Regions from separate parts of the Undibacterium sp. TJN25 genome, predicted to be linked through region 2. Evidence: predicted binding sites of a transcription regulator. Region 2 holds the regulator's gene; the other holds the start of a gene.
The links. The regulator sigma-54, encoded in region 2, starts transcription at its own class of promoters, with help from an activator protein. The targets are predictions, from matches to a motif close to TGGCANGNAANCTGCTTT.

Region 1: a site for sigma-54 is predicted at 12,134-12,151, ahead of ACO0LO_RS26940 (PEP-CTERM sorting domain-containing protein). Genes of this name have one in related genera too.

What each region holds. Positions count from the first base shown of each region.
Region 1 covers NZ_JBMPPM010000016.1:26,518-41,815, forward strand. The annotation lists gene ACO0LO_RS26890 (glutathione S-transferase family protein) at 1-270, shown strand, start outside; gene ACO0LO_RS26895 (DUF4214 domain-containing protein) at 300-1,946, opposite strand; gene ACO0LO_RS26900 (hypothetical protein) at 2,334-2,513, shown strand; gene ACO0LO_RS26905 (CHAD domain-containing protein) at 2,864-4,480, shown strand; gene ACO0LO_RS26910 (aldo/keto reductase) at 4,529-5,359, opposite strand; gene ACO0LO_RS26915 (IclR family transcriptional regulator) at 5,566-6,294, opposite strand; gene ACO0LO_RS26920 (class I adenylate-forming enzyme family protein) at 6,311-7,822, opposite strand; gene ACO0LO_RS26925 (MaoC family dehydratase) at 8,047-8,511, shown strand; gene ACO0LO_RS26930 (acyl-CoA dehydrogenase family protein) at 8,597-9,775, shown strand; gene ACO0LO_RS26935 (ABC transporter substrate-binding protein) at 9,857-11,065, shown strand; gene ACO0LO_RS26940 (PEP-CTERM sorting domain-containing protein) at 11,346-12,053, opposite strand; gene ACO0LO_RS26945 (Gfo/Idh/MocA family protein) at 12,459-13,589, shown strand; gene ACO0LO_RS26950 (hypothetical protein) at 13,586-14,512, opposite strand; gene ACO0LO_RS26955 (diguanylate cyclase) at 14,784-15,298, shown strand, end outside.
Region 2 covers NZ_JBMPPM010000004.1:642,600-657,897, forward strand. The annotation lists gene ACO0LO_RS12990 (monovalent cation:proton antiporter-2 (CPA2) family protein) at 1-1,029, opposite strand, end outside; gene ACO0LO_RS12995 (KpsF/GutQ family sugar-phosphate isomerase) at 1,198-2,238, shown strand; gene ACO0LO_RS13000 (KdsC family phosphatase) at 2,238-2,765, shown strand; gene lptC (LPS export ABC transporter periplasmic protein LptC) at 2,780-3,430, shown strand; gene lptA (lipopolysaccharide transport periplasmic protein LptA) at 3,444-4,052, shown strand; gene lptB (LPS export ABC transporter ATP-binding protein) at 4,054-4,797, shown strand; gene ACO0LO_RS13020 (RNA polymerase factor sigma-54) at 4,813-6,303, shown strand; gene hpf (ribosome hibernation-promoting factor, HPF/YfiA family) at 6,472-6,822, shown strand; gene ACO0LO_RS13030 (enoyl-CoA hydratase/isomerase family protein) at 7,016-8,107, shown strand; gene ACO0LO_RS13035 (ABC transporter ATP-binding protein) at 8,199-8,927, opposite strand; gene ACO0LO_RS13040 (ABC transporter permease subunit) at 8,939-10,894, opposite strand; gene ACO0LO_RS13045 (branched-chain amino acid ABC transporter permease) at 10,898-11,788, opposite strand; gene ACO0LO_RS13050 (ABC transporter substrate-binding protein) at 11,930-13,087, opposite strand; gene ACO0LO_RS13055 (DUF4197 domain-containing protein) at 13,465-14,160, opposite strand; gene ACO0LO_RS13060 (deoxyguanosinetriphosphate triphosphohydrolase) at 14,271-15,298, opposite strand, start outside.

The sequences.
Region 1 (15,298 bases), on a different contig from region 2:
AAGTCGATGTACGGCGTCGGCACGCCGGACAAGCGCGAACTGGAGCGCGGCAAGATCCAGATCGAACAATTCGCACAGGTGCTGGACGATCATTTGCGCGGAAGGGAGTGGATGTGCGGATCAGGTCTGACGCTGGCCGATTTTGCCGTTGCTTCGCCGCTGATGTATATCGAGCAGGCCAGCCTGCCACTGCAGCAGTATGAACATATCCAGGCCTGGTTTGCGCGGGTACAGCAGCTGGATGCATGGCGGAAGACGGAGCTGAAATGAGGTGCGCCGGTCTTCCTTGCAGGCTCCAGTCACGTATAGACCAGATAGTCTATGCCGTTGCTGATCTTGCCTATGACCTGCAATTGATTTTCTACGCTTTCGCTAAAGCTGGCCAATATCCCGGCGGCGGATATCTGGCCGCTATCCAGCTCTTTGATCCAGTAAGCATATCCGGCCTGGTCGGGCGTACGGTGCAGTACATTCTGGTACAGCTTGTCTAGCATCGCAGTATGGGACGGCGCGGCGCCATACAGTTTTTGGAACTCCGGGGAGGCGATGAAACCGCTTGCAACGTCGATCAGGCTGGAACCCTTGTCCATATCGCGGATCCAGTAGCCGAGACCTGCCAGGTCCGGTACCCGGTCGAACGCCGCCTGGTAGATACGGTAAGCTTCGCCTGCAACTCCGTTGGTATCGAGTGCAACTGCCGCATCGGCGAATTGCAGCCTTTCAATATTGACGACAGCATCAGCACCTTCTGTACCCGAGCTGTCGGTAACGCTGTAACCCGAGCCGTTTTTGCTGACCGTGAATTGAGACCTGATGCCGGCATAGACAGCAGTATCCGTGCCGTTGCCGCCATCGAGCTGGTCGTTTCCGCCGCCGCCGGTAAGGCGATTGGCGACATCGTTGCCCGTCAACACATCGTTGCCCTTGCCACCGACGGCGTTTTCTATGATGGCGCCGAAAGCAATGCCGAAGTTATTGCTGCCGTCATAGGTCGGAGTGGGGCCGGTATAGTTTGCCGGCGCCGCATCCGGCAAAATCCTGATACTGGAATAGCTGCCTGGAACCAGGTTTATGACGCAGCCCTCAGTGAAATTGCTGACAGAAATGCTGTCATTGCCGCCGGCGTCCCAGATGGCTTTGACAAACGGTATGTGAGGATCAAAGGTATAGACATCATCGGAGGTATGGAAGCTCTTGTTCGCACCGTAGATGTATTGCATCGCTGCGATGTCCAGCACCATCGGCGTTTCTGCGTTAACGTGAAAAGTCTGCCATGAGTAGGCACCGTTCTGTTTGTAAACGATGGTCCTGAAAAGGCTGTCGACAGGATCGTTATAGCTCATCACCGTATAAGTGTTGGAATCCAGTGAGGCAGGCAATACTGTTCCATCTTCAAACGAATGCTTGAGACCAAGCGCATGGCCTACTTCATGAATAATCGCCTGGTAATTTTCGGATCCCGGCGACCAGGATGGGTTGCTTGCAGCGGGACCCTGTGTACTCAGCCAAATATCGCCACCCACTGGAGAGCTGGAGCTTGGGTAGTGCGCCCATCCCCAGGCTTGCGTGCCGATGCTGCTCAGATTATTGGCAGAGGTAAAGCCAAAGCGTATATCGCCGACATTGCTGGCGGTATCGGTAACTTGCGAAAATTGGATATTTGCCACATTGGCCCAGGCTTGCAAGGCGGCGCTGGCGGCTTGCTGCTGCTGTACGTTCAGGCCGTAATGCAGAACCGCATTTGCTTCGTCCAGCGTTGAATATCCTGAAGATCCGTTATAGCCCAAAAAAACCGTGTCACCGTTTGTCCAGGGAAAACTGTAACTAAGTGCCACGCCGGAGCCAAGCGAGCCGCCCCACTTTAAGCCGTGGATGAGTGCATCGATGAGGACGGAGCCGGACTGTTTTACTGCACTGATGCTGCTGGAAGTGGCTGGAGAAGGCATAGTTTATGCTGTGGCCGGTATAAGGGTGTAAATGCAGGATGTATATCTGGAACTGGTAAGTGAAACGCAGGCTGGTGGGAAGAATCACACCTGGCCTTCCTCAACGGTTTGTTATAAAAATTTTATCATGCAATTATTGCAGCAATGTTTATTTTGCAATTTTAGAGGGGTGTTTTTGTTATCTGTCCGTATGGGAAAAGAAATCAATACGCCGGTTGCCGATTCAGGTAATACTATGGGATAGTTCAGTACATGAGAATTGTTGCAAAATTCCCTTGGCAGCGACAGATAAGAGCCAGTCTGATTTTGCAACATTGTCTTGGCCATATGTCCGGCTATAGCTGTGCCAGCGCTTGATCAGCTTCATCGTATATTGGAAGGAAAGTTATGAAATATATTGAAGAAAATAGTGCCTTACTGAAGCAGTTGATGACGGTACCACCGATGAGCGCCCAGCAATATGCCATCGTGATGCGCAAACGTACGGATTCCCGCAGAAGGGCTGAAGACGCCCGCGATGCCAGCCTGGCCAATGCACAGGCAAAAAAATCGGCCCAGGGCGCCTGAGCCTGCAGCGTCCGCGCTGCTTACCCGGCAATTCCCCGGGTGGCAGGTAGATAAAAAGAGAGCAGGCTTTGCCTCGTGCCTGCTGTCTACATTGCCTATGCCGCTGTTATCACTTTCACTGGCCCCGCTGCCTGTGCAGCACCTCCATCTGCGAGGCTGTTGTGCCTTTCCCGCTACCCTAAAATTTCAAATACCGCGCTTGCCTGTGATGGACGGCACTGTTGTTTCTGTTGCGTTTTCGTCGCGACATCTATGCGCTGCAAGCTGAACGAATAAGCTTGATATTCATGGAAACGGCCGGCATATCTGTTCATCAAGCTGGCACGCCTTGAAATCCCGGGAGGATGTATATGGAAACAGAATTGAAACTGAGCATCCATATAAGGCATGCCGGGATCTTGCGCAAGCATCCTTTGCTGAAAGAATACGCAGTACGCAATCCGCGCCGGCAACAGATGTCGGATACTTATTTCGATACGCCGGACTTGCACTTGTGGCGCAGTAAATTCGGTCTCAGGGTCAGGCAGACAGGCAAGCGCTGGATACAGACATTGAAGGGCGGAGGCAGCGCAGCCGGGGGCTTGCATCAGCGCCATGAATGGGAGTCGGCGCTTGATGGCCCGCTGCCCGATCTTGCCGCCTTGCAAAAGCGCGTGGCAGGTGAAAAAGCCTGGGCGGTTTTGCTGCAATGCGCGGGCAAGAATATACAACCAGTCTTTACGACACAGATAACCCGTACCGTCTGGGATTTGCGTTTGCCCACTGGCGAAGAGGTGGAATTTGTGCTGGATCAGGGTTATGTGCAAAGCGGCGACAGACGCAAAGATATTAGCGAGATCGAACTTGAGCTGAAATCAGGCAAAGCCGTACACCTGTTTGAGCTGGCATTGCAATTGCAAAAAAAGATCCCGCTGCGTATCTGCGATATCAGCAAGGCCCAGCGCGGCTATATACTATATTTGTCTCAACAGGCGCAGCCGCAGGCTCCTTCCGCAGTCAAGGCAAGCGAGCTGGTTTTGCGTAAAAAGATGGATGCGGAGCAGGCGTTCCGCGTCATCCTCGGCAATTGCGTGGCGCAGATACAGGGCAATGAGGCGGGTGTGGCAGACAGCGATGCGCCGGAAAGTCTGCACCAGATGCGTGTTGGCCTGCGCCGCCTGCGTTCAGCATTCGGGCTGTACAAAGACATCGTCATTGTGCCGAAACAGGTCGAGGAAGATATGGAATGGCTATCCGGCCAGCTGGGTGCTGCCCGAGACTGGGATGTGCTGGCGCATTCCACGCTGGCTGCAGTGGCGGAAGCGGCCGATATCATGCCGGCCGGTGTTCAACTGGCGCCGCTGCAAGCGGCAGCGCTGGCCGAGGCGGGCAAAAAGCATGAAGCAGCCGCTGTGGCGGTCAGATCGCCGCGCTTTGCCCGGCTGGTGCTGAACCTGAGTGCACGCGCCCATGGCGCCGGCTGGAACGATCCCGGACGAGAAGATGTGCAGCAGGAATTGGACAAGCGCATCATCAAGTTTGCCGGCAGGAAGATGGAGCAGGCGCAACGCCGCCTGTACAAATGCGGCAAGCGCGGCAAGCAGGTGCATGCCACGGATGTTGTCGCGCAAGGGCCGACGGGAGAAAGTGGGCATGGCATGCAGGCAGAAGTGCATGCGCGGCATCGTTTGCGCATCGCCTCCAAGAAGCTGCGTTACACGGCGGAATTTTTCCATTCACTATTTCCGTCCCGGCGCATGCGGCTGTACATGGAAGCAATGACGGGTTTGCAGGAAATCCTGGGGCAATGCAACGACGTAGTGGTTGCATCCGGCCTGCTCGGGCAATTGCAGCAAGCGCACGCAGAGCTGGGTGTGCCTGTCGGTTTTGCCAGGGGTTGCCTGGCTGCGCGCGCCGAGCATGCGATTGCGGCAATGGAAAAACAGTGGCGGCACCTGGAGACCATAGAGTTGCCCGGCAAGTCCTGAATCCGGGGCGGCCAGGTTCTGTCGTACATGCCGCCTGTGCTATTGCCTTTAAGCGGGAGATTTATCCCACGCCGGTGCAAAGGGCGGATTGACAAAACGCATGTCTTTTTGCAGCGCTGCAATGGCGCGCCTGTCTTCATCATCAAGCGTCAGTTTGAGCGCATCGAGATTGGCCTTCTGGCTTTGCGGCCTTTGCGCCTTAGGAATCGCGGCGACACCTTCCTGGTCCAGCAGCCACTTCAGCGCCACTTGGGCCGGTGTCGCGCCATGCTTGCCGGCGATGGCAGCCAGGGCGGCGTTGTCGGCGAGCTTGCCCTGCGCCAGCGGGCAATAGGCCACGATGGGGATGCCCTTGCTTGCCAGGTAGGCGCGTACCGGTGTCTGGTCTAGCAATACATGGTATTCAATCTGGTTGCAGGCCAGAGGCGCGCCGATGTCTTCGATGACGGTGCGCAGCAGGTCTATCGTGAAATTGCATACGCCCATTGCGCGTATGCGGCCTTGCTCTTTCAGCGCGGCCAGCGTCTCGAAAATTGCGGGCAAGTCCATCTCCTTGCTGGGCCAGTGCACCATGAACAGGTCCACATAGTCGAGCTTCAACTTGTCCAGGCTGGTATCGAAAGAGCGGAGAATCGCATCCGGCGCCAGGTTGGCATGCCACACCTTGGTGGTGACGTGCAGGTCTTTGCGGGCGATGGCGGACGCTGCAATGGCGGCGCCTACCGCTTCTTCATTGTTATACATCGCCGCTGTGTCTATATGCCGGTAGCCCAGGTCCAGCGCGCTCTCCACGGCAACACGGCAGTCGTCTCCCTCCATGCGGAAGGTGCCCAGGCCCAGGCTGGGGAAACTGATTCCTTGTGTTTGTATCGCATGCATAATAGTTACTCTTGAGATGGTTGAGGGGACACAGTTGAATTCAACGCCGGCGTTCTAGCGTATGGAACGGACGGTGCGCAAAAAGGAAATTCTGTTCCCCGACGGCCAATTGTGCGATGGCGTCGCGGTTATTAGATAAGTGACTGCGAGGCATCAATTGTTTTCTGTTGAGGCTCTGTTTTTCCAGCCTTCTTGTATCTGGTAGCTTATTCTGCGAGGTGCGGGCCAAAGGACTTGATCAGTTCGACGTGCTTCTCCAGGTTTTCTTCGATACGGTGCGTTGGTCCGGCGATGGCACATCCGTAAAGCTCGCCTTCTATCACGATGGATACCGCAACGGCATTGACGCCGTCCAGGTAATCGCCGTCGGTCATGAACCAGCCTTTCGGCGACCACTCGTTCAGGTGATCGATCAGCTGCTGCTTGCTGGAGATGGTTTGCTCATTGTATTGCACGAACTTGAGGCGGTTGATGATAGCCATGCGCGCGCTTTCCTCCAGGCCGGCCAGCAGGGCCTTGCCGACCGCCGATGCATACAACGGCCGTATGTCGCCGACTTGTACGATGTAGCGCACATATTGCTTGCTTTCCACTACTTCGATATACAGCACCGCGCCGTTCACCAGCTTGCCAAACAGCACGGTCTCATTGCTCTGGTCGCGGATTTTCTCGAGCGCTGGTAAAACCCACAGCGGCAGTGGATTATGCTTGGCAATTTCATCCACTCTTTTTTCCAGAAGCTTGGTCGGATAAAACCCGCGCTGATGCTTGAGTTCAAATATGTATCCGCGTTCCTCCAGGGTCTTTACCAGGCCATGGCAGCTCGATACGGGGATGCCTGTCGCGCTGGCAAGCGCGGATACCGACATGGGGCGGCGTTCGCGCGCGAAGGCTTCAATGATGTCAAGAATTTTGCTGGCTGCCGGCACTGTCATTTTCTGGTCCTGTCTTCTATGGGGCGCATATCGATTTTGCGGCTTTGGTATCGATGGTAAGGTCCGAATTGGATGTCAGCTTGAATCGCTGCACCTTCTGCGTAGCGGTCTTCGGAATATGGTCTGCAAATTCGATATAACGCGGTATTTTATGCTTTTCCAGCACGGTTCTCAAAAATGAAACCACTTCGTCTGCGTCGAGTTTGCCGCGCATGACAATGACCAGCTTGATCTCCTCGTCCAGCATGGGGTCGCTGACCCCGACTGCGGCGCAGTCAACAATGCCTGCATGCTTGAGCGCGGCAAGTTCTATTTCCACGGGTGAGATCATCTCGCCGCCGCGCCGTATCAATTCCTTTTTCCGGCGTTCGAAATACAAAAAACCATCCTTGTCCATATGCCCCAGATCGCCGGTATGGAACCAGAGGTTGCGCATGGCATCCAGGGTCTCCTGCGGTTTCCTGAAATAGCCGGTGGTCATGACGAAAGGCACTTTCGGCCTGACCGCTATTTCACCGCTGTTTTCCGGCGGCAGCAACTGATCTTCGGGGCCTAGTATGGCAACTTCAAAGTCGTCGCGTGCAACGCCCACCGATCCCACGCGGGTATGGGTAGCCGTATTCATGGTTACCATGCCGCCGGTTTCGGTCATGCCGTATAACTCAAAAATATCGAGCGACAGCCTGGCGTGCAAGGCGGTCCAGATATCCGTGGGAGCGCCGCCGCCTACGCACCAGCGCAGCGATGTTGCGGCCGGCTGCACGATGGTCTTGGCGAGGATATTCAGCACGGTGCCCACATAAGTAAAGCCGGTTGCCTGATACCGGGCGGCCTGCTCAAGGAAGCCGGACGCGGAGAATCTGGGAACGAGGATGACGCTGCACCCGACCGTCAGTGCAGAAAGCACGGCGTACATCTGTGGATTCGCATGATGCAGCGGAAGGAAGGTCAGGATGCGGTCTCTACTGGTAATGCCGATGGCTTCGGTAATTTTTTTCCCGGTCGCCAGATAACTGCGGTTGGGGATCAGCGTGCCCTTGGGCTGGCCGGTGGTGCCCGAGGTGTACAGGATGGCTGCGAGAAAGTCATTGCCGAGCACTGCCGGCGCGGCCTGCGGCAGAGCAGACATTTGCTGTGCAAACGCCTGTTCCGATTCATGTCCTTCCACCCGCAGCGGCAGGCTGGCGAGATCCAGCCTGATCCTTTTGAGTTCTGCGCCTTCTGTCAGCACGACGCTTGCCTCGCTCTGGGTGACGATGTAGTGGAGTGCGTCGCCAAACAGCTCGTGGCTGACCGGGATCGCTGTCGCCCCGCGCGCGAGGGCGGAAAACCAGTAAAACAGAAACAGCGGCCGGTTGCTGACTGCCACCACCACCTTGTCTCCCGGCTGGACGCCGAGTTTGGCCAGCCAGCTGGCGCCGCGCTGCGCAAGATCCGCGGCTTCGGCGAAAGTCCATGCCGATTCCTCATGAAAAATAAATGGTGAGAGCGGCTGCGTGGCAGCGAGCTGCAAGAGGCGGTTGATCATGGGATTTTTCGCTTATAGGTTTGCTGTCGATTGGGGCGTGTTCGGAACGCCTGGGAACGGCGTTCGTGAATTAACATTTTTATAAAATTCAGCTGGTTGAAAATAAATTCAGTATGTTGATATTCTATCTGCTTCAATCTATACTGCCAACACGCGAAATCAAGATTTACCTGATGGCGGCACAAATAAAATATTGTTCACGGCGACCGTGAACGCAGGAGACCATAGTGAAATCCGACGGCATACAGCGTTTAGGGCAGGGCGCCTACTGGCAGGATCTGGCGGCAGGGCAGAAGTTCGACACCTTCAGGCGCACCGTCACCGAGACGGACCTGGTAAATTTCATTTCGGTGACGGGCATGCTGGAGGCGATTTTCATCGACAGCACGTTTGCCGGAGGCGCGATGCCGGGCCGGCCGGTGCCGGGGGCGCTGACGTATACGCTCATCGAGGGGTTCATCCTGCAATCCATGATCCAGGGAACAGGGCTGGCGATGCTGGAGTTGCACCAGGTGATCCATCTTCCGGTGCATGTCGGCGACACCATACACGCAGAAATTGAAGTTACCGACATCCGCCCCACGTCGCGTGCCGGAAGGGCCGTGGTGACCTCGGTCAACCGCGTGCTGAACCAGCACGGCGACTGTGTGATGACCTACACCGCCAAGCGCCTGCTGGCCGGCCGCTGATCTCCGTCGTCTTTCCTCAGCATTAAGCCGTCACTCCAACACGTACTCTATCGGTTCCTTATCGGTTTCTTATCGGGCAGCACACATGAATGATGACATTGAAATAAGCGCCGCCTTGTGGCGGCCGCAGGTCGACCCGCGGTTCACGGAAGAAATCCGCCTGTATGCGGCGGCCGAGATAGCACCCCAGGCAGACGACATAGACCGCGACGATGTCTACCCTGTAGCGATCATGAAAGCGCTGGCGGCCAAGGGCTATAGCACTGCGACGCTGGACACCCGCTACGGCGGCGACGGAAAAAGCTATGCCCATGCGGTAGCCATCTTTGAAGAGCTGTCGGTGGCCAGCGCTGCGGTAGGCATTTCGTTGATCACCATTTTCCAGGCGCAGACGATGTTGCGGCTGTTCGGCTCGGATAGTCTGAAGGACCGTTATTTGCCATTGTTCAGTAAAGGCTTGCTGAGCTCCTACAGCCTGACGGAGGCCAACCATGGCAGCGACATCCGCCACCTGGACACCAAGGCCCGTGTAGAAGGCGGAGAATGGGTGCTGAACGGCGAAAAATCCTTCATCACTTCCGGTTCCGCTGCGGAATTTTTCATTATCCTGGCCGAGACGGACCAGGGTGTTTCCGTATTTGCCCTGCCGCGCGATACGCCAGGGCTGACGATCTACAAGGGCCATACCGCCGCTACTTTCGGCCTGCGCAACGGGCCGCACATGAATATGCGGCTGGAGAACGTGCGGCTGCCGCTGGACCATCTGGTCGGCACCGAAGGAAAAGGTGTGCGCCAGGCGGTCACCGTGCTCGATTATTCCCGCACGCTGGCCGGCGCCATCAGCGTGGGAATTGCACGTGCAGCGTTCGAGGGTGCGCTGAAGTTCGCAAGGAACCGCGTTGCATTTGACAAGAAAGTGCTCGATTTCCAGGGCATACAATGGTATTTCGCCGACATGCTGACGGACATTGATGCCTCGCGCCTGCTGATTTACGCCGCTGCCGATGCACTCGACCGCCATGACAGCATAGACCGCTATTCCAGCGAAGCCAAGCTGAAAGCCTGCGCGGTTGCCACCGAAGTCGCCAGCAAGGCGGTACAGATTTGCGGCGCCTACGGCACGACTGAAAATGCACCTTTCGGCCGCTATCTGCGTGATGCCAAAGCCTACGAGATTGCAGGTGGATCGGCCGAGGTTCTCAAGAATACCATCGGAAAATTCTTGCTGGCGGGGTTGACGAAGCAGGCATTAAAGCCGCGCTGAAAACACACCGGGCAGCAGCACATTCCAAAACCAAAGCGACGTGAGATCAATCTCAGGCGCGACCATCCAGGAGACATAGAGATGAAGATACGTACCATTGCACTTGCCATCGCCAGCACACTGGCGTTTTCCGCGGCCCTGCCGGCGGCTGCCCAGGTAGCGGGCGATAAAATCAGGATCGGGTTCATCTCCGACATGTCCGGCACTTATTCCGACCTGGACGGTCGCGGCGGCGCCGAGGCGATCAAGATGGCCGTCGCCGATTTTGGCGGTACAGTGCTCGGTAAAAAAATTGAAGTCCTTACCTACGATCATCAGAACAAACCCGACAATGCCGTCACCAAGGCGCGCCAGTGGTTTGACGAGGAAGGCGTGGGAATGGTGATTCACGGCGCCAATTCCGCTGCCGCGCTGGCGGTGTCGAAACTGGCCGCCGACAAGAAAAAACTCGCTATTGTCGTATCGGCAGGTTCGGCCCGCCTGACCAATGAAGACTGCAATCCCAATACCATCCACTATTCTTACGATACCGTGGCGCTGGCCAGGGTGGCCGGTTCAGCCATCGTCAAACAAGGGGGAAAAACCTGGTATTTCGTGACGGCCGATTTTGCCTTCGGCAAATCACTGGAAAGCGATACAACCAAGGTCATCAAGGCCGCAGGCGGCACGATATTAGGTTCGGTCAAGCATCCACAGGATGCTGCCGATTTTTCTTCTTACATCATCACCGCGCAGGCGTCCAAGGCGCAGATCATCGGCTTTGCCAATTCAGGCAACGATACGATCAACGCCATCAAGACTGCCAATGCGTTTGGCGTGAACAAGAGCGCGCGCCTGGCCGGTCTGCTGATCTTTATCAGCGACGTCCATGCATTGGGGCTGAACGTGACACAGGGCATGTACCTTGCCGATTCCTGGTACTGGGACATGAACAACGATACCCGCGCCTGGTCCAAGCGCTTTTATGCAAAGATGAAAATGCAGCCGACTTCTTCGCAGGCTGGAGATTATTCCGCCACGCTGACTTACCTGAACGCAATCAAGGCAACCGGCACGGATAATTCTGATAAGGTGATTGCGTATATGAAGGCCAACAAGATCAACGACATGTTCGCCAAAAACGGCACGATACGGCCGGACGGCCGCATGGTGCATGACATGTACCTGATGCAGGTGAAGTCACCTGCGGAATCCAAATACCCTTGGGATTATTACAAGCTGGTGCAGACTGTGCCGGGGGATCAGGCATTTACGCCAAAATCCGAAAGCGCTTGCGCGCTGTGGAAATAACCCTGCTATAAAAATAAATATATTCTTGGACCAGAGCTGCGCTGCAGAAAAGCGTGGGTTTCCGGGGCCGTTGACGCGGCAGCTGAATCATTTCCCGGGACAGATGGCGTCCATCTTTCCGCACCGCTCAAAACCTCATGCGCGCAGCGATGCGATCCGCATGCTGTCCCGGATGGTGGGGACGCTGTTATAGGCAGTGTGGCAGAGCCGTAATGCAAAATCCCGCCTGCGGCGTTTGCCGCAGGCGGGATTTGTCCGGCTTGACTAAGCTTGATGTAGCTTAAGCTTGTTTGCTTTTTGCAGATTTACGGCGTGATGCCAGGCCCAGCAATCCCAGGCCGATCAGCGACAGGCTGGCTGGCTCAGGGATAGTGCCAACATCGACATTGATCGCCGAACGGCCTACTTCACGTCCTGCGAGGTTATATGCCACCAGCGCAAAGCTGTATTCGCCGTTGGCATTCGGATTGAAGGTTCCTGCCGGCGGAGTGATCACTCCTGGAAAGCCTGTTGTCAGGAAGCTGAACCCCAGGTTTTGCGAATCCTGCAAGGTGGTCCCGCTGCCTGTCAGATTCCATGCGCCAAGCAGGGATGCATCAGTATCGACACCTGGATTAAAGTCGTAGAACAGTTTGTACGTGAAGTCGGACAGGCTGCCGGCGCTGACATTGACGTAGTAGTCAAAATTCCAGGTCGACGCATTGCCGCTGCTGACGCCAGGGTTTGCCAAATAAGTACCTGCGCTGTTGTTTCCCAGGTTGGGGCCGACGCCACGCTGTGTTGCCGCCAGACCCAGCGTCAGTGTGCCGGTCCTGGCTTCCACCACGGTTATTGCACTTGGATCTGTAGGGATGCCGCTGCCGCCATAAGTTGCCGCTGGAAGGTTGGCAAACGTTGTGTAGGTTGGCGTGATCGGTGCGGCGAATGCTGTCAGCGTCGAAGCGGCAAGTGCGATTGCTGTAAGTGTGCGCAACGTGGTTTTGATCATTGTTAGTTCTCCCGGGTATTATTACTTTTTGGAAATCTGAAATCAGATTTTGACTTGGTGTTGTTACCTACAGTCATGACTAAGCAACATCCGTGCTCATTGCAAGATTGTTAAATTTTATTGATTGAAATCAAGTGCTTGAAAAAAATAAATGCATTGATGCATCTGTTTATGGAGAGCTTGCGAGGACATTTGTAAAAACGCCCGACAGATATGTCGGAATTTGAAAGCAGAAATCGCGGTAGTTACTGCCCATTGCGGAAGAAGATATCCGATATGTGTGGAACTTCCGCCCATTTATCTGAAGCTGTAACAGCCTCACCATGTGTGTACAGAATGCGCTGTATCACCGGATGACCGGTATTCCACGCAGCGTGTCATTTACATCACACATCAGGAGAGAACATGAACACAGTAAGCGTGGCCCGCAATCTCGCGGGCAATACAGCGGGCAAAATCCGGGTCGGCATTGTCGGTGCAGGCACCTGGGCCGAATACGGTCACATCCCCTCGCTGAAGCTATTGCCGGAGTTTGAGATTACCGCGGTGTTCAGCCGCGATCAGAAAAAGGCCGATGCGGTAGCACAGCGCCACGGCATCCGCTATGCAGTCAATTCGCTGCAGGCGCTGGTGCAGCATCCGGAAGTGGACCTGGTGCTGGTGCTTACACCTGCGCCGCAGCATGAGGAGGGCATACGCGCCGCCATCGCCGCCGGCAAGGATGTGTATTGCGAATGGCCCTTGACGCCGAGCCGCGCGTTGTCTGAAGAACTGATGCAGCTGGCCGACCAGGCCGGCGTGCGCCATATCGTCGGCCTGCAACGCCGGCTGGCGCCCGGCTACCGCTATGTGCGTGACCTGCTGGCGCAGGGCTATATAGGCGAACTGCGTTCGATACGGCTGCACATCAGTGTCGAATATTTCCAGCGCCACCGTATCGCCGCGCTGTACTACACGGTGCCGGAAGCAAACTTCTCCAGCCTGCTGTCGATCTATGGCGGCCATTTCCTTGACGTGCTGTTTACCCATTTCGGCTATCCAGAGACCTTGAGCGGCCTCACCGTCAACCAGTTCAAGGAAGTGACGCTGATAGAAACCGGCGAGACGCAGCCGCATACCAGCCCCGACCAGGTCGTGCTGAGCGGCACCTTCTCCAACGGCGCCGTGCTGTCTGTGCATCTGGAGGCAGGCAAGCGCAATAATTTCGGCGTCCAGCTTGATATCACCGGCACGGAAGGCGACCTGAAAATATCCAACAGCACCAGCTTCGGCGATGCATTCAATCTGATAGAAGGCGCGCGCGGCGATGCGCAGCCGCTCAGGGAACTACCGGTGCCTGCTGAATACGATTGGGTGCCGGCCAGCAGCCTGGGTGGCAGTACGCTGGAGCTGGCGCATCTGTATGCGGCTTATGCCAGGGACGTGCGCGACGGCAGCACGCTGGCGCCGACGTTCAAGGATGCGTTGAAGATGCATGAACTGATCACGCATATCGACACATCCAACCGCACCGGCACCCGCGTCACGCTGGCTTAGGTGGCGGAACCGGCTCTTAACGCGGAGCTGTCTCCTGCCTGCGCTGTTGCGGCGTTGGCGACCAGTGCAAAGTAATCGGCAATGCGCGCGGCACGCCAGTCAAGATCAAGATGGGCTTCCGCCTGGGCGGCGCTATCACAGGCGGCCAGCGCTGCCTTGCCGCCATCGCTCTGCACTATCGGCACGCGGGCGCTGCCGTATTGCCGCAGTTGTGCAGCGACTTCATCCGGCAACACGGGAGCGGACGCCAGCCATTCGCGCGCGCCTTTGAATGCGTCCCTGCGCATCATGTCTATCATGTAATCGCTGACGGAATGCAGGCGCATGGGCGAGCCTGGAGTCCAGCCTATCATCGGCAATACCGGCGCCAGCGACGGTGCCGCATGATTGGCGTACAGCGTCGTGTTCCAATAGCGTTCTGCCACGCGCGCAAAATGCGGCAAGTCGGCAATGGCCAGCAGGCCACTGTCTTCCATGGGCAGGATTTCAACCTTGGGCTTGGTGACGACCACGGTGTCGTTGGACACGTCCACGTACAGCGCGCCGAACTGGAAGGCGTTCTGGAAATAACTCTCCCTCAGTGCTCCCCAGATATGGCGGATGATGCCGCCCCCTCTCAGGAAGGCGACAAGCGCCTGCTCCACCGGATGCTGTGGCTGGCTTAGGCGCTGCTGCATGCGCTTCTGCACATCGAGACTGATTTCGGTGCAGCGGCCTTTCGGGTAGGGCCTTTCAGCATCCTTACTGAGCAGCGGCGCCAGCGCCGCATCGGTTTCCGCGCGTACCGCCAGCAGATACTGTTCCAGTTCCGCCAATAGCGGCGCCAGAAACTGCCGTGTCAGTTCGGCCTGTCTGGAGCTTACCGGCGCAGGCTGCTGGGATAGCAGCGGCTTGTTGGCAGAAATAAGTAGATCTTTTGTCATTGCAGCTGGCTATCTGTCTCTTCTGGATACTTGGGGCCGCGGAGCGACGGTTCCGGCATTTTACCGTAGCCGGCCTTAAGGAAAACAGCCTTCGCTTATCATGGCGGAATGCATGCTGGCGGGGTATCCGATGTATACTAAGGGCAATTGTTAAATATGTTAAAGCAGCCTGTCCCGGCACCTGTGCATATTTGGACCGCGCGCCGCTGCGCAACCGAAGATCGCAATCGCACACATTGCGTGGTGCCCCTAACACTGCAACGGGGAAAACGTGAGCGCTGCTCCTTACGACTACGATATTATTGAAAGGCTGCACACCAGCGAGAGATCGCTGGTCTACCGGGCATCGTCTGCACAATTCAATACGACCGTCATCGTCAAGATTCCCAACAAGGAATCTCCTTCCTTCCAGGAGATTGCGCAGTTCAAGCGTGAGCATGCAATAGCGCAGCGTTGCGCGCATACGGGCGTGGTGCGGCCGCTGGCGCTGCGGCAGGATGCCGGGCGCTGGACGATGATACAGGAAGACATCGGCGGCCATTCACTGAACAGGTTGCTGCGCGAACACTGGCCGCACAATGGCGATTCCGCGCCCGGACTCGTGTTCCCGCTCGACGATTTCTTCGATATCGCGTTGCAGCTGTGCGCAGCGCTGGAAGTTGTCCACGCCAACGGCATCATCCACAAGGACATCAATCCTTCCAACATCATCTGGAACCATGCGCAACGCCGCCTGCAACTGATCGATTTCGGCATTGCCTGCGAACTCGGGCAGGAAGCGCAACG
Region 2 (15,298 bases):
GAATTCACCGGCCTGCGCCAGTCCCAGCCCGGTACGCAGCGCCACGCTGGTGGATGTGCCGAACAGCTTGGCCAGCGCGGTGATCAGGCCGAATTTCAACAATACCGGCCCCATCAGCAGCAACAGGATCAGCCAGCCGTTGGCCGCCACCAGCCGCACATTGAGCAGCATGCCTATGGTCACGAAGAACAGGCCCAGCAATACATCGCGGAAGGGCTTGATGTCCTCTTCCACCTGGTGCCGGTACTCAGTTTCGGAAATCAGCATGCCGGCAACGAAGGCGCCCAGCGCCATCGACAGACCGGCGTAATCGGTAATCCATGCTGCGCCGAGCGTGACCAGCAGCAGGTTCAGCATGAACAGCTCCTGCGAACGGCGCTTGACCACGATGCTGAACCAGCCCCGCATCAGTTTTTGCCCTACGAACAGCAGTACGAACAGCACGAAAGCCGCCTTGGCGCTGGCGCGTGCCAGCGTCTCGACCAGGTCGCCGGAATGGGAGGCCAGCGCCGGCACCAGGATCAGCAGCGGCACGACTGCGAGATCCTGGAACAGCAGCACGCTGATGATCTGGCGACCATGCGGACTTTCCAGCTCCAGCCTTTCAGTCAGCATCTTGGACACGATGGCAGTGGACGACATCGCCAACGCGCCGCCCAATGCAAACGACGCTTCCCAGCTGATATTGAATCTGGATGGCAGGAACAGGGCCATCAGCCAGCCGAACAGCATCGTGGCGACAATGGTAACCAGCACCTGCGCCATGCCCAGCCCGAACACGGCCTTGCGCATCGACATCAGCTTGGGCAGCGAAAATTCCAGGCCTATGGAGAACATCAAAAAAACAACACCGAATTCAGCCAGCTCATGGGTAGTGGCATCATTCTGCGCCAGCCCCAGCCCATAGGGACCGATCAGGATGCCGACCACGAGGTAGCCCAGCATAGGCGGCAGCTGCATCATGCGAAAAGCCACCACGCCCAGCACGGCGGCCCCTAAAAGCAAAAGTGTAGTATCCAAGGCGGTCATGTTGCTTATTATTACTTAAATGGGCGATGCGTATTCAATAATGCGGCAACTATTGTTTAGATGAGAGCAAAAGTAACTGTATGACATCTTCAGTTTCCGCCTAGGCAATATTCAATCTAATGTATCTGGCAAAGTTTTTGCTTAATGAATTTCGTTTATACTTTCGGCATGAGCTCACTTCACTCCCCATTTAATGCACTACCGACCCCATCCAGCCTGGTCACATTTGATGCCGAACGCGCCCTGGCGCTCGCCTGCGAGACTTTGCAGATTGAAGCGGACGCCATCCAGCTCCTGAAACAGCGGCTGGCCAGCGAGGGCCACACCGATTTCACTGAAGCGATTTCGCTGCTGATGAACTGCCGCGGCCGCGTGGTCGTATCGGGCATGGGCAAATCCGGCCATATCGCACGCAAGATGGCCGCCACCTTTGCATCGACCGGCACCCCTGCCCTGTTTGTCCACCCTGGTGAAGCGGCGCACGGCGACCTGGGCATGGTGACGCCGCAGGACGTCTTCATTGCGATTTCCTATTCCGGCGAATCGTCAGAGCTGGCCGCCATTGTGCCCATCATCAAACGGCTGGGCACCAGGCTGATTGCGATGACCGGCAACCCGTCCTCCAGCCTGGCGGAGTGGGCTGATGTCCATCTTGATGTCAGGGTAGAGAAAGAAGCCTGCCCGCTGAATCTGGCGCCGACCGCCAGCACGACAGCGACGCTGGCGTTGGGAGATGCGCTGGCGACCGTGCTCCTGGATGCGCACGGCTTCCGCGAGGAAGATTTCGCGCGCTCCCACCCTGGCGGTGCGCTGGGCCGCAGGCTGCTGACACACGTACGCGACATCATGCGCACCGGCGACGCGGTGCCGCAGGTGACTGCTGACACCAGGCTGACCACGGCCTTGCTGGAAATCACCAAAAAAGGCCTGGCGATGACAGCCATCGTGGACGCAGAACAGCGCGTGATCGGCGTGTTTACCGATGGCGACCTGCGCCGCCTGATGGAAAAAGTTCAGGATTTCTCGCAAGTCGTCATTGCCGACGTCATGCACAAGGCGCCGCGCACGATACGCGCCGAACAGCTGGCGGTGGAAGCTGTCGAAATGATGGAAACCTATCGCATCAACCAGTTGCTGGTCGCAGACGAAAGCGGCAAGCTGGTCGGCGCGCTGCATATCCACGACCTGACCCGCGCCAAGGTGATCTGATGAGCAGCATGGATTCCGGCAAGGCTGCACAATTGAAACTGATGATTTTTGACGTGGATGGCATCCTGACCGACGGCAGCCTGCACTTTGGGCCCGAGGGAGAAATGATGAAGACCTTCAATGTGCTGGACGGCCAGGGCATCAAGCTGCTGCAGCAGGCCGGCATCGCGACGGCAATCATCAGCGCCCGCAGCTCGGCCATTGTCGCCAGACGCGCAGCGGACCTGGGCATCGCCCATCTGCGGCAGGGCATACACGACAAAAAATCCGCGTTCCTGGAACTGCTGGCAGAACTCAATATCAACGCCGATGCCTGCGGCTTCATCGGCGACGACGTCATCGACCTGCCGGTGCTGACGCGCGTCGGCTTTGCCGCCAGCGTGCCGAATGCGCATCCGGAAGTCAGGGCGCGCGTCCATTATGTAACGCAGGCAGCAGGCGGCCGCGGTGCAGCACGCGAGGTATGTGACTTCATCCTGAAAGCGCAGGGCAAATACGAACAGGCGCTTGCGCCTTTCCTGCAGTAAATGGGTGAAATGATATGAGATACATACTTACCGCCGACCGCTTCCGCCTGTGGCTGATGGTAGCGCTGCTGGCCGTTGTTGCACTAGGCAGCTTCTGGGTGCTGGAAGTCATGCGCCGGAATAATGACGAAGGCAACTCCCGTTCCGCTCCCCGCACGGCACCTGACTACTACGTGGAAAATTTCAATTACGTGAAGCTGTCCAATGACGGCAAGACCAATTACCACATCACCGGCAAGCGCATGACGCACAATCCGCGCGATGACGACTATGAAGTGGAGCAGCCGCGCATCAACAGTTTTGACGACAACAAGACACCGGTGACCGTGGTTGCCGACCGCGCGCTGATTGAGCAGAAAAATACGCCTGTGCACCCGGCGAAGGATAGCGACGAAGTCCATTTGTACGGCAACGTCAATGTCAGCCGTCCGGACGGCCCTGCATCCAAATGGATGACGCTGGAGTCCGAGTATCTGTTGCTGCTGACCGACCTCAACATCATGAAAACCGATAACCCCGTGACTATCACCAGCGCCCGCGCCGTCATGCATGCCGTTGGCATGGAAGCCAACAGCACTACGCAGGAAGTGCGCCTGCTGAGCAAGGTGAAAGCCACATTCGATGCGCGCTCGGGCTCGGCGCCGCGTCAACAACCTACCCGATAGCCAGGTTTTATATATGAAAAATAATACCCATTTTAGTTCTGCGCGGCTGCCGAAGTCACTCTTTCTGGCGGCCTGTATTCTGCTCCCCGCCGCCGTGCTGGCCGAACAGGCAGACCGCTACAAAAAGATCGACCTAGAAGCCGAATCCTCTGTCCTCGACGACAAGACCAAGATCAAGACCATGACCGGCAACGTGGAGATCACGCGCGGCACGCTGCTGATCAAGACCGACAAGGCCGTCGCGACCGAAGGTGCTGAGGGATTCCAGTTCATCGTCATGACCAGGGGTCCCGGCGGCCAGGCGTTTTTCAGACAGAAGCGGGATGGCGGCCCCAACCTGTGGGTGGAGGGCGTTGCCGACCGCATGGAATACGACGAAAAAACCGAGGTCGTCAAATTCTTCAATAAGGCGCACGTGAAATACCTGGAAGGCAAAAAAGTCACGCAGGAGCAGGAAGGCGAGTTCATGTCGTATGACAGCAAGACCGAGAACTTTGTCGGCGCCAACAATGCGTCGGGCACCAGCGTGTCTGGCGGTGGCAGGATCAAGATCACCATACAGCCCAAGCTGGAAGAACCCAAGCCGGATTCACCGACCACGCAGAACACACAGAAAAAATAATATGACGAGCACCCTTATTATCAGCGGCCTGCAAAAGAAATACGGCGCGCGGCAAGTCGTGCGCGACGTTTCGCTGGAGGTCAAGAGCGGTGAAGTGGTCGGCTTGCTGGGCCCGAACGGCGCCGGCAAGACCACGTCCTTTTACATGATCGTAGGCCTGGTGCCGTCCGACGCGGGCAAGATAGACGTCAACGGCACCGACATTTCTCACCTGCCCATCCACAAGCGCGCATCGCTGGGCCTGTCCTACCTGCCGCAGGAGGCGTCGGTATTTCGCAAGCTGTCGGTGGAAGACAATATCCGCGCCGTGCTGGAATTGCAAAGAGATGAGAACGGCAAGCTGTTGGAAAAGGCCAAAATCGAGGAAAGGCTGGATACCTTGCTGGCCGAACTGCAGATAGAAAAAATCCGCGAAAACCAGGCGCTGTCCCTGTCCGGCGGCGAGCGCCGCCGTGTGGAAATCGCCAGGGCGCTGGCAACCAGCCCGCGCTTCGTGCTGCTGGACGAACCATTCGCCGGCGTGGATCCGATTGCCGTGATCGAGATCCAGCGCATTGTCCGCTTCCTCAAGGAACGCGGCATCGGCGTGCTGATCACCGACCACAATGTGCGCGAAACCCTGGGTATCTGCGACCACGCCTACATTATCAACCAGGGCGCGGTGCTGGCCAGCGGCAGGCCGGATGAGATCGTCGCCAATGAATCCGTACGCAAGGTTTACCTGGGAGAGCACTTCCGGATGTAACGGATACCGCCCCCTATGAAACAAAGCCTACAACTCCGCACCTCGCAGCATCTGGCATTAACGCCGCAACTGCAGCAATCGATACGTTTGCTGCAGCTATCAACGCTGGAATTGCATCAGGAGCTGGAAAACCTGCTGACCGATAATCCTTTGCTGGAGCGGGTGGACGATCCTTTGGACAATGCCGTCAGGTTATTGGCGGACGGCGCCATCAGCGCCACCAGCAGCGGTTCGGACAACGACAGCAGCCCTGTCAACAATGGCGGCGACGAGCCGGTTGCGCCAGTCGACAGTGGCGAAAGCGGTGAAAGCCCAAATGCGACGGATACGACCAGCGCCAATGAAGAGGACTGGAGTTTTGACGACATGCCGCAAGGCTCCAAAGGTCCGGAAGAGGATGAAGGGCGCCCACAGCTGGAATGTGCGCAGACCTCGCTCAGGGAGCACCTGCTGGAACAGATGCGCGTCACCGTCAAGGAAATACGCGACCGTGCACTGATAGAGCTGATCATCGATGCGCTGGACGGCAACGGCTACCTGACGGAATCGCTGGACGATATCCATGGCGCGTTGCCCCTGGAACTGTGCGTGGAGCCGGAGGAGCTGAATTTTGCGCTGAACATGCTGCAGAGTTTCGAGCCGGCCGGCGTAGGCGCGCGCAGCCTTTCCGAATGCCTGGCGCTGCAAATCAGGCGGCTGCCGAAAATCCCTTTCGTCACACGCCGGCTGGCACTGGAAATTGTTGAAAAACATTTAACCCTTTTTGCACAGCGCGATTTCAACAAGCTGAAAAAAGTGCTTACTTGCGACGATGAGGACTTGCGTGAATCTCAGGTTGTCATCAAGCAATGCAAGCCACATCCCGGCGCCGAATTTACTGCCGATGCATCGGACTACGTGGTGCCGGATGTTATTGTCAGGAAATCAAAAAACGGCTGGCAGGTGTTGCTGAACCAGGATGTGATGCCGCGCCTGCGCGTCAACAGCATGTACGCGAACATCATGAAACAGAACCGCGGCGATGGCACACTGAGCTCCCAGCTGCAGGAAGCCCGCTGGCTGATCAAGAATATGCGGCAGCGCTTCGATACGATACTGCGCGTTGCGCAGGCGATAGTTGAAAGGCAACGCAATTTTTTCACGCATGGTGCTGTTGCGATGAGACCACTTGTTTTGCGCGAAATTGCTGATACACTGGGTTTACACGAGAGTACTATTTCCCGTGTCACAACCCAAAAATACATGCTGACCCCGCATGGAATGTTTGAGTTGAAGTACTTTTTCGGTAGCCACGTTGCGACGGAAACCGGGGGTGAAGCGTCATCCACCGCAATACGGGCACTCATCAAGCAATTGATAGGAGCAGAAGACCAGAAGAACCCACTCTCTGACAGCAAGATCGCAGACATGCTGGGTGAACAAGGCATGGTCATCGCGCGACGCACCGTCGCAAAATACCGGGAAGCCTTGAAAATCCCTCCAGTAAGCCTGCGCAAATCCTTATAAAAATCCTGGAATTCCCAGCGGCATTTATTGCAGTAATGCATGCTGATTTTTCAGATTTCTGTAACAAGTCCTTGTAATTGCGTCTTGCATTGCTATATATAATTTAGCTCGATCTTCAGGGCTAGCACCATGCTATATAGCAAGTAACATCTACCATAGGAGCGCCGTATGAATCTCACAATCAGTGGACATCACCTCGAAGTTACTCCAGCAATCCGTGAACATGTGCAAAACAAGCTAGAGAGGATAAGGCGGCACTTCGATCAAGTCATTGATATTGCAGTCATCCTGACCGTTGACAAGCTCCGGGAAAAAGAAAAACGCCATAAAGCCGATATCAATCTTCACATCAGCGGCAAAGACATCCACGTCGAAAGCCTCGCACAAGACCTGTATGCAGCGATAGACACGCTGATCGACAAACTCGACAGGCAAGTCATCAAACACAAAGACAAAATCCAAGGCCACAAAAACGACGCGATCAAGCATATCCCTGATCCTGCCTCCGCTTCCGCCTGACCGGCGCCTGGTACTGGAATAACGAAGGATGCCAACCGGCATCCTTTTTTATTGGGTTCGCCGCACTTGTGACCCGGCCGCAAGCGAACCGGAAACCCCGAAAAATATTTCTTTTACCAAAGAATCGCGGGCTGCCCGGATAAATCGCGCATACGCGCTAAAATAGGCTTTTCATCTCACTACGATCTTTTCCATGAGCGAATACGTCCAGACCTTCGTCCAGAACCAGATAGGCTTTATCACGCTGGACAGACCCAAGGCATTGAATTCCCTTTCCCTGGACATGGTCCGGGAGCTGACACAGATATTGCTGCAATGGCGCGAAGCGGATAATGTCGGCGCCGTCTTTATTTCTAGTTCCAGTGAAAAGGCTTTTTGCGCCGGCGGCGACATCCGCTTCTTTTACGATGCGGGCACGTCCACGCCGAGGGGCGACAGCGCCTTACTGGAAGACTTCTTCACCGAAGAATATGCGCTGAACCATCTGATCCATTTTTATCCCAAGCCGTATATTGCGCTGCTGAACGGCGTGGTCATGGGCGGCGGCATGGGCATTGCGCAGGCGGGCCCTTCATGCCGTATGCGCATAGTCACCGAGCGTACCAAGATGGCCATGCCGGAGGTCAATATCGGCCTGTTCCCGGACGTGGGCGGCGGTTATTTCCTGTCGCGTGCTCCGGGGCAATTGGGGACCTACCTGGGCCTGACCGGAGAAATCTTCAAGGCGGCCGATGCGATTTACGCCGAACTGGCGGATGTCTATGTGCCTACCAGTGCGATACCTGCGCTGATGCATCTGCTGACTTCGACGCAGCAGGCCGATATCCGCGCGGCGATCCGCGAATTTGCTGCGCCGTTTGCAGAGGAAATCAAGCTGGAAGAAAGCTCGCTGGCAACGCACCGCAGCCTGATAGACCAGTATTTTTCCGCCGGCGATGTGGCAACGATCATTGCAACGCTGTCGGAAGACGGCAGCGAATTCGCGCGGCAGACCCTCGCCGTCATGCAGAAGCGCTCTCCGCTACTGGTATGCGTGACGCTGGAGCAGATACGGCGCGGCGCCGGCATGACCGTTGCTGCCTGCCTGCGCATGGAACGCGATATGGTGCGCCATTGCTTCAAGCACGGCGAAGTACTGGAAGGCGTGCGTGCACTGGTGGTAGACAAGGACAACACACCGAAGTGGTCGCCGCCTAGCCTGGGCGAAGTAACGCCGGAAATGATACTGCCCTTCTTCGTATCGGCATGGCCCGACCATGCGCATCCATTGCGTCATTTGGACTGACGCAGCCAAGACGCAGAGTGCAGTAATAAAAAAAAGATGGGGCCCGCAGGCCCCATCTTTTTTAGTCACATCCGCTGCGAGTGATATTGCTTTAATGCTGCTGGCCGCCGCCCAGATAGGCAGCCTTGACCGCAGGATCGTTCTTCAGCTTTTCGGCGGGGCCATGCACCGATATCCTGCCGTTTTCCAGCACATAGCCGTAGTCCGCCACGTTCAATGCAGCGGCAGCAAATTGCTCCACCAGCAGCATCGTCGTGCCTTCCTGTTTCAGGCGCGAGATGATGCGGAATACTTCATCCACCAGGATAGGCGCAAGGCCCATGGAGGGCTCGTCCAGCAGCACCACCTCGGGGTTCAGCATTACCGCCCTGGCCATGGCAAGCATCTGCTGCTCGCCACCGGACAAGGTGCCGGCCAGCTGGTGCTGGCGTTCTTTCAGGCGTGGAAACAGTTCCAGTGCCTTTTCCAGGTCGACCTTGATATCGCCGCGCGGGCGGGAACCGGTGAAGCGGGGAAATGCGCCCAGCAGCAAGTTGTCCGTCACACTCATCGTGGCGAACACGCGCCGTCCTTCAGGAGAATGCGCGAGACCTGCGCGCGCAATCTTGTGCGAATCCAGGCCGGTAACATCCTTGCCATCCAGCGTGACCTTGCCCTCCTTGGGCTTGAGCATGCCGGAGATGGCGCGCATTGTCGTAGTCTTGCCGGCGCCGTTGGAACCGATCAGTGTAACGACCTTGCCCTTCGGGACTTCCAGTGAAATACCGTGCAGCACTTCGACCTTGCCGTACGCCGCGTGTAAATTTGAAATGCTTAACATATCATCCTCGCTTAAGCTGGAACAGGTGCATGCGCGGACTCATCGGCGGCGCTGCCGCCGAGATACGCTTCAATGACCTTGGGATCAGCCTGTACTTCAGCCGGCTTGCCTTCGGAGATTTTCTGGCCAAAATCCAGCACGGTGACGGTATCCGAAATAGACATGACAACGTCCATGTGGTGTTCGATCAGGATGATGGTGATGCCATGCTCGCGGATCTTGCGAATGATCGCCACCAGTTCCTTGATGTCAGGTGCGGTCAGGCCCGCGGCCGGCTCATCCAGCAGCAGCAGTTGCGGGTTCAGCCCGAGTGCGCGGCCAATCTCCAGTACGCGCTGCTTGCCGTAAGGCAGATTGCGCGCCTCCTCATCCGCCAGGTCCGCCAGCCCGGCAAACTGCAGGATGCTGGCAGCACGCTCGCGCGCGGCCTTCTCCTCACGGCGGTAGCGCGGTGTGCCTATCATCACATCGAAGACATTACTGCGGAAGGTATGGTGCAAACCGACCAGCACGTTTTCGGTCGCCGTCATCTCGCCGAACAGCTGCACGTTCTGGAAAGTACGCGCGACGCCGCCCAGTGCGATTGCGGAAGGCGTATTGCCGGAAATCTGCACACCGTTGAATTCGACCGCACCGGCTGTGGGCTTATAGATACCGGTGAGCACGTTCATCATCGTGCTTTTGCCGGAACCGTTGGGCCCGATCAGTCCGTGCACCGTGCCTTTGGCAATACGCAAATCCACCGAATTCAGCGCCTTTAGCCCGCCGAACTGCATCAGTAACGACTTGCCCTCCAGCAGATAACCGGACTTGCCGGCATCGGCGGCAGTGGCCACTGCATGGACGACGCTGTTTTGTGCAGAGACGGATTCGACGTGCTTGCGCCTGCCCTTGTTGAAGAAGCCATTGACGAAGCCGACGATGCCGTCCTGCAGGTAATAGACGACGAACAGCGTCATGAAACCGAAGATCGTCAGGCGCCAGTCGGTGATGTTTTCCAGCTTATAGGAAAATAGCGCCATGCCTATCGTCGCGACTACCGGCACAATCACATTGCGCCAGGTTTTTTTCTTGCTTGCGAGCAGGTAGGCAGAACTCAGCACGGCAGCCACGACCGCCACGATGGCGATCTGCCGGAACAGGTCGATGTCGGCGAGCAGGCTCGGCAGCATGACGACGATCAGTGCACCGAGCAGGGCGCCGCTGCGAGTCTTGCGACCGCCCATGATTACCGCCAGCAGGAACAGGATGGTTAGTTCAAAATTATAGGTATTTGGAGAAATGTATTCTTCTGAATAGGCATACAGGCTGCCCGACAGGCCGGCCAGCGCGGCGCTGATCACGAAGGCATAGACCTTGTAGCGGTATACCGATACACCCATGCAGTCTGAAGCAATGGGACTATCGCGCAAAGCTTCAAACGCGCGGCCCAGGTGCGATTTCAGGATGCGGTGCACGACGATCAGCGACAGCACCATCAATACGGCGACCAGGTAAAAATAGCCGACTTCCGTCAATTTTTGTCCGAAGAAAATGGGCTTGGAAATTTTGATACCCATCGGCCCTTCTGTCAGGAAGCTCATTTCGTTGATCAGTATCTGGATGATGGTGCCGAACGCCAGCGTCACCATCGCCAGGTAAGGACCGGTAACTCGCAACGCCGGCAGCGCCAGGATGGCGCCGAAGATGGCCGTCAGCACGATACTGGCCGGCATCGCCACCAGGAAAGGCAAGCCCAGTTTCAGATACAGTACACCTGTGGTATAGGCTCCGATGCCGAACAGCCCGGCATGGCCCAGCGACACCTGGCCGGTATAGCCGACGACGATGTCCAGGCCAAACAGCAGGATGGCGTAGATGAGGATGGTCTCCGCCAGATGGATATAATAAGGATTCGGAATCAGTATCGGGAATATCGCCAACGCGGCAATGCCCAGTACTGAGAGCGCAATGATTTTCTTGTTCATGTTCTACACTTTCTTGATGGCGGCTTTGCCAAACAGCCCGGCAGGCTTGAACGCCAGCACCAGCAACAACAGTAATAATCCCGGCACTTCCTGGTAGCCGGTAGAGATATAGAAGCCGGTCAGTTTTTCGGCAATGCCGAGGATCAGGCCGCCGACGATGGCGCCGACGCCGGAAGTCAGGCCGCCGATAATCGCGACCGCAAACGCCTTCAGGCCCAGCGCAGAACCAATGGTGACACCGGTAGGCACCAGCGGAGCAATCATGACGCCGGCAAATGCGGCGGCGGCGGAAGACAGTCCATAGGAAAAGGTAATCACCATCCGGGTATTGATGCCCATCAGGCCGGCGGCATCGCGATCATTCGACGTAGCCACTACCGCTTTGCCATAAATGGATTTGCGGTTAAAAATTTCGACGGCGGCCATGATCGCCAGCGCACCGATGACGACTACGACCTGCATGGGCTGGACGTTGGCGCCGAACACCTGGAAAGGTGCGGCAGACAAAGGCGAAGGGAAAGGCAGATCGTCCTTGCCCCAAATATTTTCAGCAACGTTCTTGAAGATGATAGCCAGTGCGATAGTCGACATGATCCAGCCGAACTCGGACTTGATCTTGATCGCCGGGCGCACGCCTATCCACTCCACCAGCATGCCCTGCAGGGCGCCGAATACCAGCACCACGGGGATCATCAGCCAGTAGTTCATATAAGGGCCGCCATGTACATTGCCGACCAGGCTGAGGCCGACCATGGCACCCAGCATCAAGGCTTCGCCCTGGCCGAAATTCAGGGTACCGGAGGTGGCGAATGTGAGCTGATAGCCGAAGGCGACGACCGCATAGATCATGCCGAGTGCGATACCGCTGATCACAAGTTGTAAGAGGATTTCCATTTTATTCACCTGGCACGGCAGCAGCTGCCGTATTGCTTAAGATTTACTTAATATGCTTAAGAAAAGGGCCAGTCACAAGAACTGGCCCATTACAGATCTGAGTGTTGCCTCGGATCTAGTAGCTAGCGTTAGCGTTTTGGCTTATTTGGCGAGAATGACGCGGCCGTTTTTCACTTCACCGAAAGCAACCATACCTGGCTTGATGGCCTCATGATCATCATGCGTGAATGGCTTGTTGTAGGTAGCGACAACACCTTCCACTTTTTCATTCAGGTTTTCCAGCGCCTCACGTACTTTTGCGCCATCGGTCGAGCCGGCCTGTTTGATCGCAGCTGCCAGCAGGTACACAGAATCGTAACCCTGCGCCGCAGATACCGGTGAAGGCATGCGGTCTACTTTATAGGCCTTCTGGTAGCCGTCGATGAAGGATTTGCGCTTCGGCGTATTGCCATCCTGGATGAAGGTTTGCGGCATCAACGTGCCATCGCCGTTCTTGCCGGCGTTGTCAATGAAGTTACCCATGGACAGCGTCCAGCTGCCTATCATCGGTACTTTCCAGTTCAGTTTTTCCATGCCGTTGGCAATCTGCGCGAGCTCAGGGCCGATGCCATAAGTCAGCACGACTTGTGCGCCTGCCTGCTTGGCCTTCAGCAACTGCGCTGTCATGTCCACGTCCTTGAGGTTATATTTCTCAACAGACACTGGCTTGATGCCTTTTGCACCCAGCGCTTTTTCCAGATCTTCGCGGCCCAGCTGGCCGTAGTTGGTGGAGTCTGCGAGGATCGCCACTTTGGTGAATTTTTGCTTGGTAACGGCTTCTTCCACGATCATTGCAGACTGGATCGTATCATTGGCGGCATTGCGGAAAACGTAGTTGTCCTTGAACTCCGGTGCGGCGAACTGCTTGGCAACGATAGTGCCGGTTGCAACGTTGTTGATGACGGGGATCTTGGCTTCCTGGTAAAAACGCTGCGATGCGAGCGCAACGCCGGTGTTGGCATAGCCCAGGGTCGCAACTACTTTTTCCTTATTGATCATTTCCTGCGCAACCTGCACACCGCGTTCGTTCTTGGCTTCGTCATCGCGTTCGACCACTTGCAGCTGGCGACCCAGGACGCCGCCTTTGGCATTGATTTCTGCTACGGCAAGCTTGACGCCATCGCGCATTGATACGCCCATCGGCGCGGAACCGCCTGTGAATGGACCGGAAACGCCAATCTTGATCGGTTCTGCGGCAATACCTGCGGCTGCCCAGCTTAACAACGCGCCTGCAACCAAGGTTTTCATTTTGTGCGACATGTCTATCTCCTGTTTATGAATTATCGTGAATACTCAAAAAGCTTCAGATCGTTTTTGTTATAACCACAAATTGTATGTGCGTTAAATCCTTGCAGCAATCATAAATCCATGCGGCGGCGCAACATAAGCTACTTAAGTGGTACTACCGAGAACACAGCAAATCTTGCCTGCAACTCCCGCCAAACTGCTCCGTTCTCGCGCGGCCAAAAAGCCAAGCTCGTAGAGCTTAATCCATATTAAGGAAACACATCTTTTTTTATCTGAAAAGCTTTTCATCCCATGGTGAAATCTTTTTCATCTGAAAAAGCGGCGCAGCGGGAATCGCACCCGCGATCCCCTTGCGCACTGTTGTTAAACGCTCCGGCGAGCATTCAGGTTTACTTGAGCAAGCCGAATACTTTTCCGATGATCTTGCTGCCCGACCCTATCGGATCCTGGCGTATTGCCTTCTCTTCTTCCGCAATCATCAGATACAGGCCATCCACCGCACGCTGCGTGACATAACCTTCCACTGTGGCTTCCTTGCCGGACACCGCCCCCAGCCGGGAGGCCTGCCCCATCACGCTATTGTATTTGGCGGACAACCCCGCTTTGTCGGTGACTTTCTTCACGATAGGCTGAAACTGGTCGGATAACTGCGCCGAAGTTTTTTCCCTGAAGAAATCCGTCACCGAGGTTTCTCCTCCTGTCAGGATGTTCTTGGCGTCGGTGACCGACATGGACTTCACCGCGTTGACCAGCAGGGGCTTTGCCATCGGGACAGCGGCTTCCGCTGCGTGGTTCATGGACACCACCAGTTCATCAAGCTGCTGGCCCTGGCCAGTCATCTTCAGCAAGGGACGGGCTTTTTCCAGGATCGACGGCAACTGTATCTTGACCTTCTCATTATTGAGGAAACCGTTTTCGGCGCCCAGTTTGGCAACCGCCTGGGACGAGCCCTTGTCGAGAGCGGCCTTGAGGCCGGCACTCGCATCCTGGTTGCTCAGGTCGCCAAGGGAAAGTGCCAGCGCGGCAGTGGAAGCTGCCAGCAGCGAAGAAATAAGGACGGGTTTGAACAAGTAGTGCAGACGCATGCTGATCTCCGTGAAATTTAAAATAACTCAGGATACTTTAGCATGTCCGAGTGGACAGAACTGCAATGAATTGTGTCCCGGACTTGCGACCGGAAATGGCGTAAAGCGGACTATACCTCGTCCACAGAGAACAGACGGCGGTATTCACGCATTGCATAACGGTCAGTCATGCCGGCGATGTAGTCGGCGATCTTTCGAGCCTGCACCGGGCCTTGCGGGTTGCCGTCTTTTACCTGGTAGTCCGGCGGCAGCAGGATAGGCTCCGCATGCATCGCATTGAACAATTCGCGCACGGTCTTCCTGGCCTTGGCTGTCATGCGATTGACAAGATAGTGGCGGTATAAATTCTCATGCAGGAAACGTTTCAGCAAGCCGGCCTGCACGCGCATTTCTTCCGAGAAGCTAATCATGCCAGGTCCATTGCGCACATCCTCCAGCGTCTGCGGCGCAAATTCGGCAATGCGTTTTTGCGAACTCTGGATCAGGTCCATAATCAGCGCATTGACCATGCGGCGTATCGTTTCCGATATCGCCCTGCGTCCTGCCAGGCCGGGATAAGCCGCCTCGACCTCGCGCCGGTAGCGGGCAAAAAAATCCAGCTCCATCAACTGCGTTTCCAGTATCAGACCGGAGCGCAGACCGTCATCGATGTCATGGTTGTTGTAGGCAATTTCGTCCGCCAGGTTGGCTAGTTGCGCTTCCAGCGTGGGCTGCTTTTTGTCGATGAAACGCTGGCCGATATCGCCCAGTGTTTTGGCATTGCTCAAGGAGCAGTGTTTCAGTATGCCTTCACGCGTTTCAAAGGTCAGGTTCAGGCCATCGAATGCTCCGTAGCGCTCCTCCAGCTCATCGACGACGCGCAGGCTTTGCAGATTGTGCTCAAAGCCGCCGAAATTTTTCATGCAGTCGTTCAGCGCATCCTGGCCGGCGTGACCAAAAGGAGTATGACCAAGATCATGCGCCAGTGAGATGGCTTCAACCAGGTCTTCGTTCAGCCTCAGCTGACGCGCAATCGAACGGGCAATCTGCGCCACTTCCAGGCTGTGCGTCAGGCGCGTGCGAAACAGGTCGCCTTCGTGGTTGACGAATACCTGGGTCTTGTATTCAAGGCGCCGAAACGCGGTGGAGTGAATAATAC